Regions from separate parts of the Cupriavidus sp. USMAHM13 genome, predicted to be linked through region 1. Evidence: predicted binding sites of a transcription regulator. Region 1 holds the regulator's gene; the other holds the start of a gene.
What was found. Region 1 encodes sigma-54, which starts transcription at its own class of promoters, with help from an activator protein. Its sites were predicted from a motif close to TGGCANGNAANCTGCTTT; they were not measured.
Positions count from the first base shown of each region.

Region 1 (7,712 bases):
CAGGAATTGCGCGGGCAGGTTGTCCACGCAGTAATAACCTGCGTCCTCGAGCACATTCAGTGCGACGGACTTGCCGGAGCCGGAGATCCCGGTGATAAGAATGATGCGCATAGCACGGCAAGCATAGCATCAGCGCATGTCGCCGTCATGACCGCCGCCCGGCGCTGCCGCGGGCGTGCCAGGCGGGGCCGGCGGGGGGCTCCGCCAGCGCCCTGAGGTCCTTACTTGGACAGGCAGTCCTTCATGAAGGACTTGTAATCATCCCCCTTCTTGCCCTTGCCTTGCTTGCTGCAGGCCGACATCTTCTCCTGCTGGGTCATCGGCGCCGCCGCCGCGGCCGGCTTGTTGGACAGGCAATCCTTCATGAAGGTCTTGCGCTCGTCGCCCTTCTTGCCGGAGGCCTGCGTATTGCAGGCTTTCATCTTGTCCTGCTGGGAGTTGGCCGCCGCGGGCGCCGAGCCTTGGGCGAATGCTCCCGTGGCGAACAGCGGGGTCAGCAGTGCACAGATCGCGATCATCTTCTTCATGCTCTTCTCCTGGCTGTGGAAGACTTCATGGCCGCGTGCCATGCCGGCGCCGCGGTGTCTGACTGGGCTCGATGCCCATTACCGCACACAACGGCGCGCCGCCGGCCTGCGTTGACGGCCGCGCCCGTGTTCCTGTAAGCAATTGCAAGCAGCGGCCGGCGGCATGCCGGCCGGCGTCAGAGCAGTCTTCCCTGGCCCCGCGAGACCGCGTCGGCCTGCATCGCGGCCCGCTGGCGGTCCATGAAGTCGCGCAGCGTGTCGATGCCGCGCAGGCGCAGGATGGTGTTGCGCACCGCAGCCTCGACCAGCACCGCCAGGTTGCGGCCGGCCGCAACCTGGATCTTCACCATGTGGATCGGCAGGCCCAGTACGTCCAGGTACTGCGAATCGAGCGGCAGCCGCTCGAACTCGCCGTCGTTGCGGCGCACCAGTTGCACCACCAGCTTGAGCTTCATCTTCCGGCGCACCGCCGTCTCGCCGAAGATGGTCTTGATGTCGAGCAGGCCCAGGCCGCGCACCTCGAGCAGGTTCTGCAGCAATGGCGGGCAGCGTCCTTCGACGAAGTCCGGACCCAGGCGCACGAAGTCGACCGCGTCATCGGCCACCAGGCCGTGGCCGCGCGAGATCAGTTCCAGGCCCAGTTCGCTCTTGCCCAGGCCGGATTCGCCCATGATCAGCACGCCCATGCCGAGAATGTCGAGGAATACCCCGTGCATGGTCACGCGCGGCGCCGAGATGCGCGACAGGTAGAGGCGCAGGTGGTCGATCACGGCCGCCGAGGATACCGGCGTGGTGAACAGCGGTGTGGAAGAGCGCGTGCAGCGCAGTTCCAGGTCGGGCGGTGGCTCCATGCCGTCGGCGACCACCAGGAAGGGCGGCTCGAGCAGGATCAGCTCGCCCATCTGCCGCTTGCGCATCTCGTCGTCCAGCCGCTGGTAGTAGGTGATCTCGGGTTTGCCGAGGACCTGGATGCGGTTGGGGTGGATCAGGTTCAGGTGGCCCACGAGGTCGGCGGCCGAGGTGGCTTCGCGGGCGAAATCCACGTCGAAGGCGCGATCCGCCCCCTCGAGACCCGCCACCCATGAGAGTTTGAGGTCGGCTGCGTTGTCGTCGAAGATGGACTGGGAAGAAACGCCGGTGAGTTCCATGCGGGGGAGTCTGGTGGGGCTGGAAAGCGCTAGGACCCGCCGCCGGTGCCTTGGCCCGCGCCTGCGGGCGGAGCGCCGGTCAGGGATGCCATTCGGTCAGGAGCTGGTGCACGGCTTCGGGCGTCGGCAGCGTGGCCAGGCCTTCGCGCATGTCGCGGTCGGACAGCAACTGGGCGATCTCCGACAGGATCTCGAGATGTTGCTGGGTGGCCTGCTCGGGTACCAGCAGGAAGATCAGCAGCGACACCGGCTTGCCGTCGGGCGATTCGAATGGGATCGGCTCGGCCAGACGCATGAAGGCGGCCAGCGGTTGCTTCAGGCCCTTGATGCGGCCATGCGGGATGGCCACGCCCGCGCCCAGCCCGGTCGAGCCCAGCGACTCGCGCGCGAACAGGTTGTCGGTGACCGTGGCCCGCGCCACGCCATGGTTGTTCTCGAAGAGGAGTCCGGCCTGTTCGAAGACGCGCTTCTTGCTGGTGACGCTGACGTCGAGTGTGATGTTGCCTGGCGGCAGCAATTTGGCCAAACGGTTCATGGCAGGTGCGCAGGGATTCCAGATAAGCGGCCCGGTGCGCTGCGCGCCCGGCCGGGTCAAAGAGGCGGAATATCCGCTCGCTCCGCCGGTCGGGCGCCGGCATGCGGAGTATCGGACCATTATAGAGCAGCCCGCCCGCCTTCTTGTGCGGCGCGCAAGCCGCGGTCCCGGCGGTAGCGGCGACTCATGTATTGGAGAGCATACACTGCGTCGCGCCACTTGCGAACTCCCCCGGACGAGGGCGTGTACGGGGCGTGCACGCGAGCCGGTCCGCCAAAAGCAAAAAACCGCGCTGATGCGCGGTTCGTGGTCTGGCCCTTGTGCTGGTGGCCGACGGGCGGCCTCAAGGCAGATCAGGCAGATTGTTCTTATTGTTTTCTCTGGCTATTGCTGCATCTGTGCGGCAGCCATCTGGTACTTCACGGATTCCCGGTCGTGGCTCTGCACGCGGTCCTTGTACCGGATGACCTGACGGTCCAGCTTGTCGACCAGTGCGTCGATCGCCGCATACAGGTCTTCGTGGTGCGCCTCGACGAAGATGTCCTTGCCCTTCAGATGCAGATTGATTTCCGCGTACTGACGCCTGTCCTTTTCCTTGTGGTTGTCGACAGAGAGCAGCACGCTAACGCCGATGACTTGATCGAAATGCCTGACGATACGCTCCAGCTTCGTTTCCACGTACTCACGCAGGGGTGGCGTGATGTCCAGGTGGTGTCCACTGATCTTGAAGTTCATAGCGCTTCTCCTTCTGAAAGAGCCACACCAGGCAGGCGATGCGGCTCGGCTACAAAGACTTGCGGAGATTGACTGCCGGGATCTTCAGCGCTTCTCGGTACTTGGCGACCGTCCGGCGCGCCACGACGAAGCCCTGATCGCCCAGCAATTCGGCAATTCGGCTGTCGGACAGGGGATTCTTCGGGTCTTCGGCTCCTATCAGTTGCTTGATCAAGGCTCGGATAGCCGTTGATGAAGCAGCGCCGCCCGTTTCCGTGGACACATGGCTGCCGAAGAAGTACTTCAGCTCGAAAGTGCCCATGGGGGTGGCCATGTATTTGTTAGTCGTCACCCGAGAGATGGTTGACTCGTGTAATCCCAGTGTATCGGCAATCTCCCGCAAAACCAAGGGGCGCATCGCAATTTCACCGTGGCTGAAGAAGTTCTTTTGACGCTCGACAATGGCCTGTGCGACACGCAGGATGGTGTCGAAGCGCTGCTGGATGTTCTTGATCAGCCAGCGGGCTTCCTGCAGTTTCTGCTGCAGGCCGGCGGCACCGGATTCGCCCTTGGCGCCGCGCAGGATCTGCGCGTACATGTCGTTGATGCGCAGGCGCGGCATCACGTCGGGATTGAGTTGGGCGATCCAGCCGCTGCCGCTCTTGCGCACGAACACGTCGGGCACGACGAAGTCGGCCTGCGGACGGTTGTAGGCGTGGCCCGGATACGGTGCCAGCGAGCGGATCAGGTCATGTGCTGCCTTCAGCGCCGTCTCGTCCACCTGCAGCGCCTTCTTCAAGCGCGTGTAATCGCGCGCGGCCAGCAGTTCCAGGTGGTGGTTGACGATGCCCAGCGCCAGCTCGCGCTGCGGATGCGACAGCCGCCGCAGCTGCAGCGCCAGGCATTCGGCCGCATTGCGCGCTCCCACGCCGGGTGGATCGAAGCTCTGCAGCAGGGCCAGCATGGCCTGCACTTCCTCGATCTCGAACTCCAGCTCTTCGGGCAGCTCTTCGCAGATCTCCTCGAGCGTGGCGCTGAGGTAGCCGTCGTCGTCGAGCGACTCGATCAGGAAGATGGCCAGGCCCTTGTCGCGCGCCGAGATCTTCAGCGGCGCGAGCTGTTCCATCAGGTGCTCGCGCAGGGTCGGCTCGGCGTCGCGCAGTTGCAGCGGCGCCTTCTCGTCTTCGTCGCCCTGGGGGCGACGCGCGAAGTCGTCCAGGCTCCAGTCGCTGCCGTAGTCGTCGGCGCCGTCGCCGAAGCGCTCTTCATCGCCGCCGCCCTCGTCGCTGCGTGCCTCGCCATTGCCCTGCGCTTCGGCCGGGGCCGGCGCGGGTGCGCTCTGCACGTTGATGCTGCCATCGGCGGCCACCCGCAGCGGGCTCTCGATCCAATCGTTTTCGCGCTCGAGCAGAGGGTTTTCGATCAGGGCCTGCTCGACTTCCTGCTGCAGTTCGAGCGTGGAAAGCTGCAACAGCCGGATCGACTGCTGAAGCTGTGGCGTCAGTGCGAGATGCTGGGAAAGGCGGAGCTGAAGCGAAGGTTTCATGCGGCCTATTCTATGCCCATCCGCAGCGCGATGGAACGAAAATTGCTAACGTTCCTGCCGCTTTGTCGCGGTCCCGCGCCGGCGAGGCGCGGCCACCGCATCACATGCGGAAGTTCTCGCCCAGGTAGACCCGGCGCACCGATTCGTTGGCGATGATTTCCTGCGGGCGGCCCTCGGCCAGCACCGCGCCCTCGCTGATGATGTAGGCGTGGTCGCAGATGCCCAGCGTCTCGCGCACATTGTGGTCGGTGATCAGCACGCCGATGTTGCGCGCCTTGAGGAAGCTGACGATACGCTGGATCTCGCCCACCGCGATCGGGTCGACACCGGCGAACGGTTCGTCGAGCAGGATGAAGCGCGGGGCCGAAGCCAGCGCGCGCGCGATTTCCACGCGCCGGCGCTCGCCGCCCGACAGAGACAGCGCGGGATTCTGGCGCAGGTGGGCGATCTGCAGGTCGTCGAGCAGCGCGTCCAGGCGGCGCTCGATCTCCTGCGCCGACAGCGGCTTGCCGTCGACGATCTGCAGCTCCAGCACCGCGCGGATGTTCTCCTCGACGTTGAGCTTGCGGAACACCGAGGCCTCCTGCGGCAGGTAGGACAGGCCCATGCGCGCGCGCTCGTGGATGGCCAGGCCGCTCAGGTGCAGGCCGTCGAGCACGATGTCGCCTTCGTCCAGCGCCACCAGGCCGACGATCATGTAGAAGGAGGTGGTCTTGCCGGCGCCGTTGGGCCCCAGCAGGCCGACCACCTCGCCGCTCTTGACGTCGAGCGAGACGTCCTTGACCACCGTGCGCGAGCCATAGCGCTTCTTCAGGTGGCGTACCGTCAGCGTGCTGCCGCCGGCGGACTGGCCGTTGCTGGCGGTGGCGGCGGGGGCGGTCTGGGTATCGGTCATGAGGGCAGTGCGTTGGGAGCGCCTGGCGCGCTGGATGCGTTGCGTTCGGCTGGGTTCAGGACTTGGACGGCGCGGGTGCGGGCTTCAGCTCCAGCGGCGGCGCTGCCGGCGCGCTGGCCGGCTGGCGCGGCGAGAGCACGGCGCGCACGCGTCCCGAGGAGGTCACCGCGCCTTTGTCGCCGCTGCTGCTGGCCGTGTAGTACTCGTTGTTGCTGTCGTAGGTGATCACGGCGCCGCGGATCTCGTCGATCTGCTTGCCGCCCGCCAGGCGCGCCATGCGGGCCTGGCCGATCAGCTTGGAGATGCCTTGCTTGCCGTCGTACTCGATGCGGTCGCCCCAGCCGTCGATGTACTCGTCGACGTTGTCGCGCTTCTGGCGGATATAGGCGAGCTTGCCCGGCTTGGCCGTGGCGATGGCGTACTGGTAGCCCTCTGGGTCGGTGCGCAGCTCGGCGGCGTCCGACTTCAGCACCATGGTGCCCTTGGTCAGGACCACGTTGCCGGTCAGCGTGTAGACCTGCTTGACATCATCGTAGCTGGCGTTGTCGGCCTCGAGCACCAGCGGCTTGTCGCGGTCGGCGCGCTCGGCGTGGGCGGCCGGCGCCAGGCAGAGCGCGGCGGCCGCGGCCAGCAGGGCAGGCGAAATCCGGGCGCGGAACCACGTCTTCAAGGCAGGCATCATGATGGTGAGCGGATGGAGAAAGCGGCGGCTGCGGGTTGCCGCGCGCGGTTGCATGACTTAGGACCTCGGCGCGGGCGCGCCGCGCGGGGTGGTGACGATAGTGCCGCGCACGTTGCCGAACAATTGTACTTCGCGCGTGACGTTGTTGAAGAGCAGGCCGTTGGCGTTCATCACGGAGACGCCGCGGGTGAGCTGCACCGGCTTGTCGGTCTTCACGAGATCGTCGTTGACGAGGATCCGGAAGTACTCGGAGGCCGCGCTCATCTGCGGGTCCTGCGCCGGGTCGGGACCCTGCGCCCGCACGATGAGGCCGTTGTCGTAGAGGTCGATGATCGAGCCGTCCGCGTTCATCTTGCCGCGGTCGGCGCGGCCGCTCACCGGCGGGCGGCCCGGATCGTAGGAGCGCATCGCGGGGCGGGCGAACTCGTAGGTCTGGTCGTCCTCGAAGTGCACCATCTTGTCGCCGTTGAAGCGCAACTTGGTGTCGCCGTTCACGTCGAGCTCGGTGGCCGCGAAGCGGTCCATGTAGTAGTCGGGCTCGTGGCGTGCCGTCTTCGGGCCGGTCGCGGCTTCGCGCGGCGAGTTGATCTGCACGAGCCAGAACGTGCTGCCGGCGACCACCGCCATCAGCAGCATGGGCAGCGCGCGCATGGCGAGCCGGCTGAGGGAAGACAGGATGGATTGCATGGGCGCCCGACGTGCCTCAGATGACCTTGGCGCGGGTCAGGTCGTGGATGTGCAGCGCGCCGACCAGGCGCCCGCCCTCGTCCACCACCAGCAGCTGGTTGATGCGGTTGGCTTCCATCAGCTGTACCGCCTCGACCGCCAGCCGGTCCGGGCCGATGCTGCGCGGATCACGGTGCATGACGTCGCCGATCGGCACCGTCTTCCAGTCGCGCGGGGTCTCCAGCAGGCGGCGCAGGTCGCCGTCGGTGAAGACGCCGATGGCGCGGCCGTCGGCGTCGACCACCGCGGTCATGGCCATGCCTTTGCGCGTGATTTCCATCAGCGCCTGTGCCAGCGGCGTGCTTTCGCGTACCTCGGGCACGGCATTGCCGCTGCGCATCACGTCGCGCACATGGGTCAGCAGCTTGCGCCCGAGCGCCCCGCCCGGGTGCGAGCGGGCGAAGTCCTCTTCGCCGAAACCGCGCGCGTCCAGCACCGCCACCGCGAGCGCGTCGCCCAGCGCCAGTGCCGCGGTGGTGCTGGCGGTCGGGGCCAGGTTCAGCGGGCAGGCTTCCTTCTCGACACCGGCATCCAGGTGCACGTCCGCCAGCTTGGCGAGCGTGGAGGCAGGGTTGCCCGTCACCGAGATCAGGCGGGCACCGATGCGCTTGACGATCGGCACGATGGCGAGCAGCTCGCCGGTCTCGCCGGAATTGGAGAAGGCGACCAGTACGTCGTCGCGCGTCACCATGCCGAGGTCGCCGTGGCTCGCCTCGGCGGGGTGGACGAAGAAGGCGGGCGTGCCGGTGGAGGCCAGGGTGGCGGCCACCTTGCGGCCGATATGGCCCGACTTGCCGATGCCCGAAACGACCACGCGGCCGCTGCAGTGGAGGACGAGCTCCACCGCGCGCGCAAATTCGTGAGTCAGGCGGGCGGACAGTGCCGCCACGGCATCGGCCTCGGTCTGCAGGGTATTGCGAGCGAGCTGAAGTGCTCGAT
Region 1 is NZ_CP017751.1:946,466-954,177, forward strand. It holds gene rapZ (RNase adapter RapZ) at 1-111, opposite strand, end outside; gene BKK81_RS04290 (PsiF family protein) at 222-527, opposite strand; gene hprK (HPr(Ser) kinase/phosphatase) at 704-1,675, opposite strand; gene ptsN (PTS IIA-like nitrogen regulatory protein PtsN) at 1,755-2,210, opposite strand; gene hpf (ribosome hibernation-promoting factor, HPF/YfiA family) at 2,595-2,945, opposite strand; gene BKK81_RS04310 (RNA polymerase factor sigma-54) at 2,995-4,470, opposite strand; gene lptB (LPS export ABC transporter ATP-binding protein) at 4,571-5,365, opposite strand; gene lptA (lipopolysaccharide transport periplasmic protein LptA) at 5,421-6,047, opposite strand; gene lptC (LPS export ABC transporter periplasmic protein LptC) at 6,105-6,734, opposite strand; gene BKK81_RS04330 (KpsF/GutQ family sugar-phosphate isomerase) at 6,751-7,712, opposite strand, start outside.

Region 2 (7,712 bases), on a different replicon from region 1:
GGGAGGGGGCATCCACGCCGCGGCCATGCGGCAGCTTCAGCAGCAGATCGCGATGGCGCACCTGCGGGTCGGCGAAGACAGCGTCGAGCGCATTGATCGGGCCGCACGGCACGAAGGCACGTTCCAGCGTGGACAGCAGTTCCGCCGCATGCCAGCCGGCCACGCAGGCGCCGATGCGATCGCGCAGCGCGGCACGGTTGGCCACGCGGCCGGTGTTCTCGCGGAAGCGCTCGTCCTCAAGCAGCTCGGCGCAGCCCAGCACCTTGCACAGCGCCGCGAACTGGCCGTTGTTGCCGGCCGCCACGATCAGGTGGCCGTCGAGGCAGGCGAATACTTCGGACGGTGCCGCCACCGGGTTGGTGTTGCCTGCGCGTCCCGGGACCTTGCCCGTCATCAGGTAGCCGAGGCCGAGATGGCCGTTGGCCGCCACCGAGGCATCGAGCATGGCGGCATCGATGTACTGGCCCTCGCCGGTGGCGAGGCGGTGGTAGAGCGCGCCCATCAGGGCCACGCTGGCGTTGAGGCCGGTCAGGATGTCGGTGATGGGGATCGATGTGCGCATCGGCTCGGCGCCGGCGCTGCCGTCGGGCTGGCCGCAGGTGCTCATCAGGCCCGCCATGCCTTGCAGGATGAAGTCGTAGGCCGGGCGCGCGGCGTAGGGGCCGTCGGGACCGAAGCCGGTCACCGAGCAATAGATGATGTCGGGCCGCAGCGCGCGGATCGAGTCGTAGTCGAGGCCGTATTTGCGCAGGCTGCCCGCCTTGTAGTTCTCGACCACCACGTCGCAGCGCGCGGCCAGCCGGCGCACCAGCTCGGCGCCCTCGGGCCGCGAGATGTCGACCGTGATCGACTGCTTGCCGCGATTGCAGCACAGGTAGAAGGCCGAGTCATTGCTGGTCCTGCCTTGCGCGTCGGTGAGAAAGGGCCCCATCTTGCGCGTGTCATCGCCGTCGCCCGGCTTCTCGATCTTGTAGACGGTGGCACCCATGTCGGCCAGGTTCTGCGTGGCCCAGGGGCCAGCGACCACGCGGGTCAGGTCGAGCACCTTGATGCCCTGGAGGATTGCGCTCATCGATGTCTTTCGTGGAAGTCGGTGTACGGCATCATTGAGCGCGGCACGCGTTCACGCAATTTCTCAGTGCCGAAGCGTGCGTAAGCCGCAGGCGAAGCATGCCGTGGCGAGGCGGCGTGCGCTTCGCAGGAGGATTGACGGCGGGTCGCCGGCACGCGCATCATGGCGCTCATGCATTCCGACGCGCTGCGCGCCATTTCCCCGATCACGACCACTACCACCACGACCGCGCCAGGCGGGTCGTGAGGACGGTATCGAGTCGGAACGCATACCGTTTCAAGGCCCCGCCAGCGATGGACGGGGCCTTTTCGTTTCTCCGTCCATGCCGGGACAACGCGGGGCATGCCCCCCACCCAGACGACATGAGCAGGAGAAACACATGCCAGAACCTTCCGCCCGCCGCGCGCTGCTGATCCTCGACATGCAGTGCGGCCTCTTCGATGGCCCCGAGCCGCCTTACGAAGGCGAGCGCGTGCTCGCCCGCATCAACCGGCTTGCCGCGCGTGCGCGTGCCGCCGGCGCGCCGGTCCTCGCCGCGCGCCATACCGGACCCGCAGGCTCGCCGATCGCGCCGGGCAGCCCGGCCTGGCAGCTGCTGCCGCGCCTCGACGTGGATGCGGCACACGACATCGTGTTCGACAAGACCCGGCCGAGCGGCTTCGTCGGCACCGGGCTGGAGGCGCGCCTCGCGCAGGCCGGCATCGGCGAGCTGGTGATCGTCGGCATGAAGACGCAGTACTGTGTCGACGCCAACTGCCGCGCCGCGGCCGATCTCGGCCTGCGGCCGGTGCTGGTGGCCGACGCGCATACCTGCATGGACACGCCGGACCTGCCCGCGGCGGCCATCATCGCGCACCACAACCGCACGCTCGGCAGCGCCTTCGCGCAGCTCGTCACTGCCGAGGCGTGCCGCTTCTAGTCTCTCATCGATCCATTCGAGGCTCAGGACACCGCCGAGGCCGGCAGGTCCGCGCTGCAGCTCGGGTGTTCGGCGTCGTGGTCGTGCGGATGCAGCGCGCCGGGCACCTTGCAGCTGTCGAGTCCGCCGGCGCTCAGCCAGGCGGCGGTGGCCTCGGCCGCGCGATCGATCAGTTCGCCGCAGCGGCTGTAGTCGTAGGGCGAGACATCGAGCGGGCACAGCGGCGGCACCACGCTGATGCGGGCCACGTCCGACCAGCGTTCGAGGTCGTGCACGAGCTGGCGCGCTACCAGCAGCGACAGGGCGTTGAAGGCGTGTTCGATGGCGCCGCGCGGTTCGCGCCGCTGCGCGCAGGCGAAGCCGGCCGGCAGCACCAGCACGCGGGTGGCGCCCAGCCGGACCGCGGTGGAAACCGGGGTGTTGTTGGCCACGCCGCCGTCGATCAGCGCGCGCCCGTCCACCCGCACGGGTGGGAACACGCCGGGGATGGCGGCGCTGGCCAGCACCGCATCGACCAGGCTGCCGGACGACAGCACGACTTCCTCGCCGCTGTGCATGTCGGTGGCCACCACATGCAGCGGCACCGCCGCGTTCTCGATGCGGGCGTTGCCGAAATGGAGTGCCAGCAGGCGCTGCAGCGCGGTGGACTCCACCAGGTGCCCGCGCCGTCCGCCGAACATGCCCAGCAGGTTGCGCCAGGACCATGGCATCACATCGTCGCGCCGCACGCCGCGCCAGAGCGCTTCCAGGCGCGACGTTCCCTCGGCGTGGGGATGGCAGGCGAAATAGGCGCAGTTGATGGCGCCGGCCGAGGCCCCGACGACGAAGTCGGGGATCAGGCCGGAGGCCACCAGCTCGCGCAGCATGCCGGCCTCGACGGCGCCGAGGCTGCCGCCGCCGGCGAAAACGAAGGCTGTCTTGTCCATGGCGTATTGCGATGCAGCAGATCGCAGTGGGAGAGGTCTGCGACTAGGGTATATCGTGCGCGCGCCGACGGCCAGTGTCCGGCACCCGGAGGCGCCGGCACCGCGATGGCACATAATGTGCATAGCCATGTGGAAAAATGGTACGCCCGCCAGCAGAGCGGCGCGAAGAGAGGAGACGATGAGCAGTTCTACCGACAATTTCTCGGCCACCATGCGCGATGGCCTGTCCAACCTCGCCCGCCGGCTGCGTTTCGCCATGAAGGAGGGGTCGATCTGGCTGGGCGAGCAGCGCATGATCCTGCTGCATACGGCGGCGCTGGGCGCCCTGCGCAAGGAATTGGTGGATACCCTCGGCATGGAGCGCGCGCGCGGCCTGTTCATGCGCATGGGCTTCCATTCCGGGCTGCGCGATGCCGAACTGGCCAAGACCATGCGCTCGGGCCACAGCGACTTCGGCATGCTCGAGATGGGGCCCTGCCTGCACACCATCGAGGGCGTGGTCAGGGTGACGCCGCTGACCGTGGACATCAATATCGCCGCCGGGGTCTACCACGGCGAATTCCTCTGGGAAGACTCCTTCGAGGGCGATGTGCACCGGCAGATGTTCGGCGTGGCGCAGGCGCCGGTGTGCTGGATGCAGATCGGCTACGCCACCGGCTATACCTCGGCGCTGATGGGCAAGACCATCCTCTACCGCGAGCTGGAATGCGTGGGCTGCGGCCAGCCCCACTGCCGCATCCTGGGCAAGCCGCTGGAGCAGTGGGAGGACGGCGAGGCCGAGCTGGCGCTGTACCAGCCCGACCCGGTCATCGACACCATCCTGGCCTTGCAGAGCGAAGTGGAGCAATTGCGTGCCCTGCAGCGCGCCAACGACCAGCCCGCCGACCTGGTGGGCGGCTCGCCGGGCTTCCGCGCCGCCTGGAACCTGCTGCAGCGCGCCGCCGGCAGCAGCGTGACGGTGCTGCTGCTGGGGGAGACCGGGGTCGGCAAGGAGCGCTTCGCGCAAGCCCTGCACGGCGTCAGCGCGCGAGCCGACAAGCCCTTCGTGGCGGTGAACTGCGCCGCCATCCCCGACGAACTGATCGAGTCCGAGCTGTTCGGCGTGGAGAAGGGCGCCTTCACCGGCGCCCACCAGTCGCGTGCCGGCCGCTTCGAGCGTGCTCACGGCGGCACCCTGTTCCTGGACGAACTGGGCGAGCTGTCCGCCTCGGCGCAGTCCAAGCTGCTGCGCGTGCTGCAGGAGGGTGAGGTAGAGCGCGTCGGCGGCAACGAGGCGCGCAAGGTCGACGTGCGCCTGGTCGCCGCCACCAATGTGGACCTGGCCGAGGCGGTCAGGCAGGGCACCTTCCGCAAGGACCTGTACTACCGGCTCAACGTCTACCCGGTCACGATTCCGCCGCTGCGCGAGCGGCTGGACGACATCCGGCTGCTGGCGGAGCGCTTCATCGCGCGCTACGGCGCGCGCCATGGCAAGAAGATCCTCGGCATCACCGATCGCGCGCTGGCCGAGCTGCGCCGCTACGACTGGCCGGGCAATGTGCGCGAACTGGAGAACGTGATCGAGCGCGGCGTGATCCTGGCGGCCAACGGCGGCCAGATCAGCGCCGAGCAATTGTTCCTGCCCGGCACCGAAGCGCCGGCCGGGGTCGACACCACGCCCAGGCTGGGCGAGCAGGGCGCGCTGCCCGGCCTGCGCGAAGCCGCGGTGCATGGCCTGCTGGACTATATGGCCGAGAACGGCCTGGCGCTGGGCGAGGTGGAAAGCGTGCTGATGGAGGCTGCCATGCAGCGCGCCGACGGCAACCTGAGCCAGGCGGCGCGGCTGCTCGGGCTGACGCGGCCCCAGCTGGCGTACCGATGGAAGACGCGCGGCACGCGCGGGTGAGGGGAGCCGGCCGGCGCGGCGCGAACCCCGACGCGCATGCCGAAGCCGGCGAGATGCGCCAACACCAATCGCCAAGCACACGGTCTTGGCTCCCTCTCCCCGCACGAAGAGGGTTGAGGAGAGGGGTGGTCTAGCGAGGCGTCGCATCGAGCGAAGCCCTCGGTGTGATCCAGAACGCGGGCACGGAAACGAAGCCGACGGTGCGATCCCGCCCGTCACGGCATAGCCAGTGCCTGCCCTCTCCCCGGCCCCGCTCCCGCAAGCGGGAGCGGGGAGACAGCCGCCACGGCGCAGCCCGTATCGCTCCGTCCGGAGCCAGCCGCCCCCCACGCATTCCTCCGATTTGATCATTTGATGCATCCCGCACGTCAGCGCTGCGCCGGGTCCGGCGCGGCGCGGCCTGGCGATGCTGCGCCGCGTTCCGCCGTGCGGCCCGGCAGCTGAGCGCCCGGGCCCTTTTGGCAGGGCTTCGTTGTTGCGATGCGCAAGTACGGCGGCGGCAGCGGCCGCTGCCCGCAAACGGCCGCCTGGCGCGGCTTTTGATCATTTGATCAAGTGCGCGGCGGAGCTTGATGAATTGATCGAGCGGTGGCGCAGCGATCTCTCCGGGTTTGTACGGAGATGGGCCGGGCCTGGCATCGCCATCTGTGCCGCAAACGCTGATCTGGCGTGCCTTTGCGCGGGCTGGCACGGTCTTCGCAATAGTCCGGGCAAGCACAACGCGATGCGGCACGGCAGCACGCGGATGCCACGCACCTGGAGACGCCATGATCAATCAATCGGTCCCGCTGTTCGAAGCCACGCCGCGCTACGTGCGCGTGGAAGGCCGCACGCCGGAGGGCTTCGTGCTGTTCGCCTTCAGCGTCGCCGATCCCGACCTGAACGTCGAACTCATCCTGCCGGAGCCGATGTTCGAAGCCTTCTGCAGCGCCAACCATGTGCGCTTCCTGCCGGCAGAGGCGGCCTCCGTCGATAGCGGCGAGGACGCCTAGCAGGCATCCACCGGGCACACACAACGGGCCGCCAGAGCCCCCACCGCCGGCGCACCCGCGCCGGCACCACGATACAAACCAGGAGACAACGCGATGCAAGTCGATATCAAGACGCAGCAGATCCAGCCGCTGCGCCAGACCTACGGCCACGTGGCGCGGCGCTTCGGCGACAAGCCGGCCTCGCGCTACCAGGAGGCGACCTACGACGTCCAGTCCGAGGTCAACTTCCACTACCGCCCGACCTGGGCGCCGCAGTTCGAGCTGTACGACAAGCGCCGCACCGCCATCGAGATGGCGGACTGGTATGCGCTGAAGGACCCGCGCCAGTACTACTACGGCGCCTACGTCGGTATGCGCGGGCGCCAGCAGGAAGCGGCCGAGAAGAACTTCGCCTTCGTCGAGAAGCGCGGGCTGCTGCAGGCGCTGCCGCTGGAATGGCGCGAGCGCCTGACCGATGGCCTGCTGCCGCTGCGCCACGTGGAATGGGCGGCGAACATGAACAACTTCTACTGCGCCGACTATGGCTGGGGCACGGCCATCACGCAGGCCTGCACCTACTGCGCGATGGACCGGCTGGGCATCGCCCAGTACCTGTCGCGCATCGGCCTGCTGCTGGACGGCAACACGGGTGCTGCGCTGGAGCGGGCGCGCGCGGCCTGGCTGGAGAGCGAGGCATGGCAGCCGCTGCGCCGCTTCGTCGAACACAGCTTCGTCATCGAGGACTGGTTCCAGACCTTCGTCACGCAGAACCTGGCGCTCGACGGGCTGCTCTATCCGCTCGTCTACCAGCATGCCGACGCGGCCATCGTGCGCGCCTGCGGCACCGGGCTGGCCGTGGTGACCGAGTTCATGAACGACTGGCGCGACGAGCACGTGCGCTGGGTCGACGCGGTGGTGCAGACGGCGGCCGCCGAGTCCGAGGCCAACCGCGCGCTGCTGTCGCGCTGGGCCGCCGAGGCACGCGCGCAGGCGGCCGAGGCGCTGCGGCCGGTGGCGGCCATCCTGCTGGGGGGCGAAGGAGAGCAGGCGATCGCCCTGTGCCTCGAACAATTCGACGCCCGGCTGGCCAAGCTCGGCGTGGCCGCCTGAGGAGAATGCCATGAGCGCCAACGTCTACATCGCCCTGCAGAACAACGACGACACCCGTCCCATCATCGAGGCCATCGCCGAGGCCAACCCGCTCGCCGTGGTGTCGCAGTTCCCCGCCATGGTCAAGATCGACGCCCCGGGGCGCCTGACCATCGTGCGCGAGCTGGTGGCCGACAAGCTCGGCCGCGACTGGGACCTGCAGGAGATCCACCTGAACCTGATCTCGCTGTCCGGCAACATCGACGAGACCGACGAAGCCTTCACGCTGCACTGGAGCGCCTGAGCACGGCTCGGCGCCCCGCACACAAGCAACGGCAACCGCACGCCATAGCAGAGCACACGGAGACATCATGGACGCACGCAAGAAGCTCAACCTGCGCGAGAAGTACGCGACGATGACGCGCGACCTCGGCTGGGAGACCACCTACGAGCCGATGGACAAGGTCTTTCCCTTCGACAAGTACGAAGGCATCAAGATCCACGACTGGGACAAGTGGGAGGATCCCTTCCGCATGACCATGGACGCGTACTGGAAGTACCAGTCGGAGAAGGAGCGCAAGCTGTACGCGATCATCGACTCCTTCGTGCAGAACAACGGCCACCTCAACGTCTCGGACGCGCGCTACCTGAATGCGCTGCGGCTGTTCCTGACCGGCGTGACGCCGCTGGAGTATGCCGCGCACCGCGGCTATGCCCATCTGGGGCGCCATTTCCGCGGCGCCGGCGCGCGCGTCGCGGCGCAGATGCAATCGATCGACGAGCTGCGCCACGCGCAGACCCAGCTGCACACGCTGTCGGTCTACAACAAGTACTTCCACGGCTTCGGCGA
Region 2 is NZ_CP017752.1:1,988,947-1,996,658, forward strand. It holds gene BKK81_RS27025 (CaiB/BaiF CoA transferase family protein) at 1-1,072, opposite strand, end outside; gene BKK81_RS27030 (isochorismatase family protein) at 1,452-1,991, shown strand; gene BKK81_RS27035 (patatin-like phospholipase family protein) at 2,015-2,917, opposite strand; gene poxR (phenol degradation transcriptional regulator PoxR) at 3,096-4,802, shown strand; gene BKK81_RS27045 (phenol hydroxylase subunit) at 5,570-5,794, shown strand; gene BKK81_RS27050 (aromatic/alkene monooxygenase hydroxylase subunit beta) at 5,888-6,883, shown strand; gene BKK81_RS27055 (MmoB/DmpM family protein) at 6,894-7,166, shown strand; gene BKK81_RS27060 (aromatic/alkene/methane monooxygenase hydroxylase/oxygenase subunit alpha) at 7,234-7,712, shown strand, end outside.
Region 2: the regulator sigma-54 is predicted to act here: its motif matches at 5,488-5,505, upstream of BKK81_RS27045 (phenol hydroxylase subunit).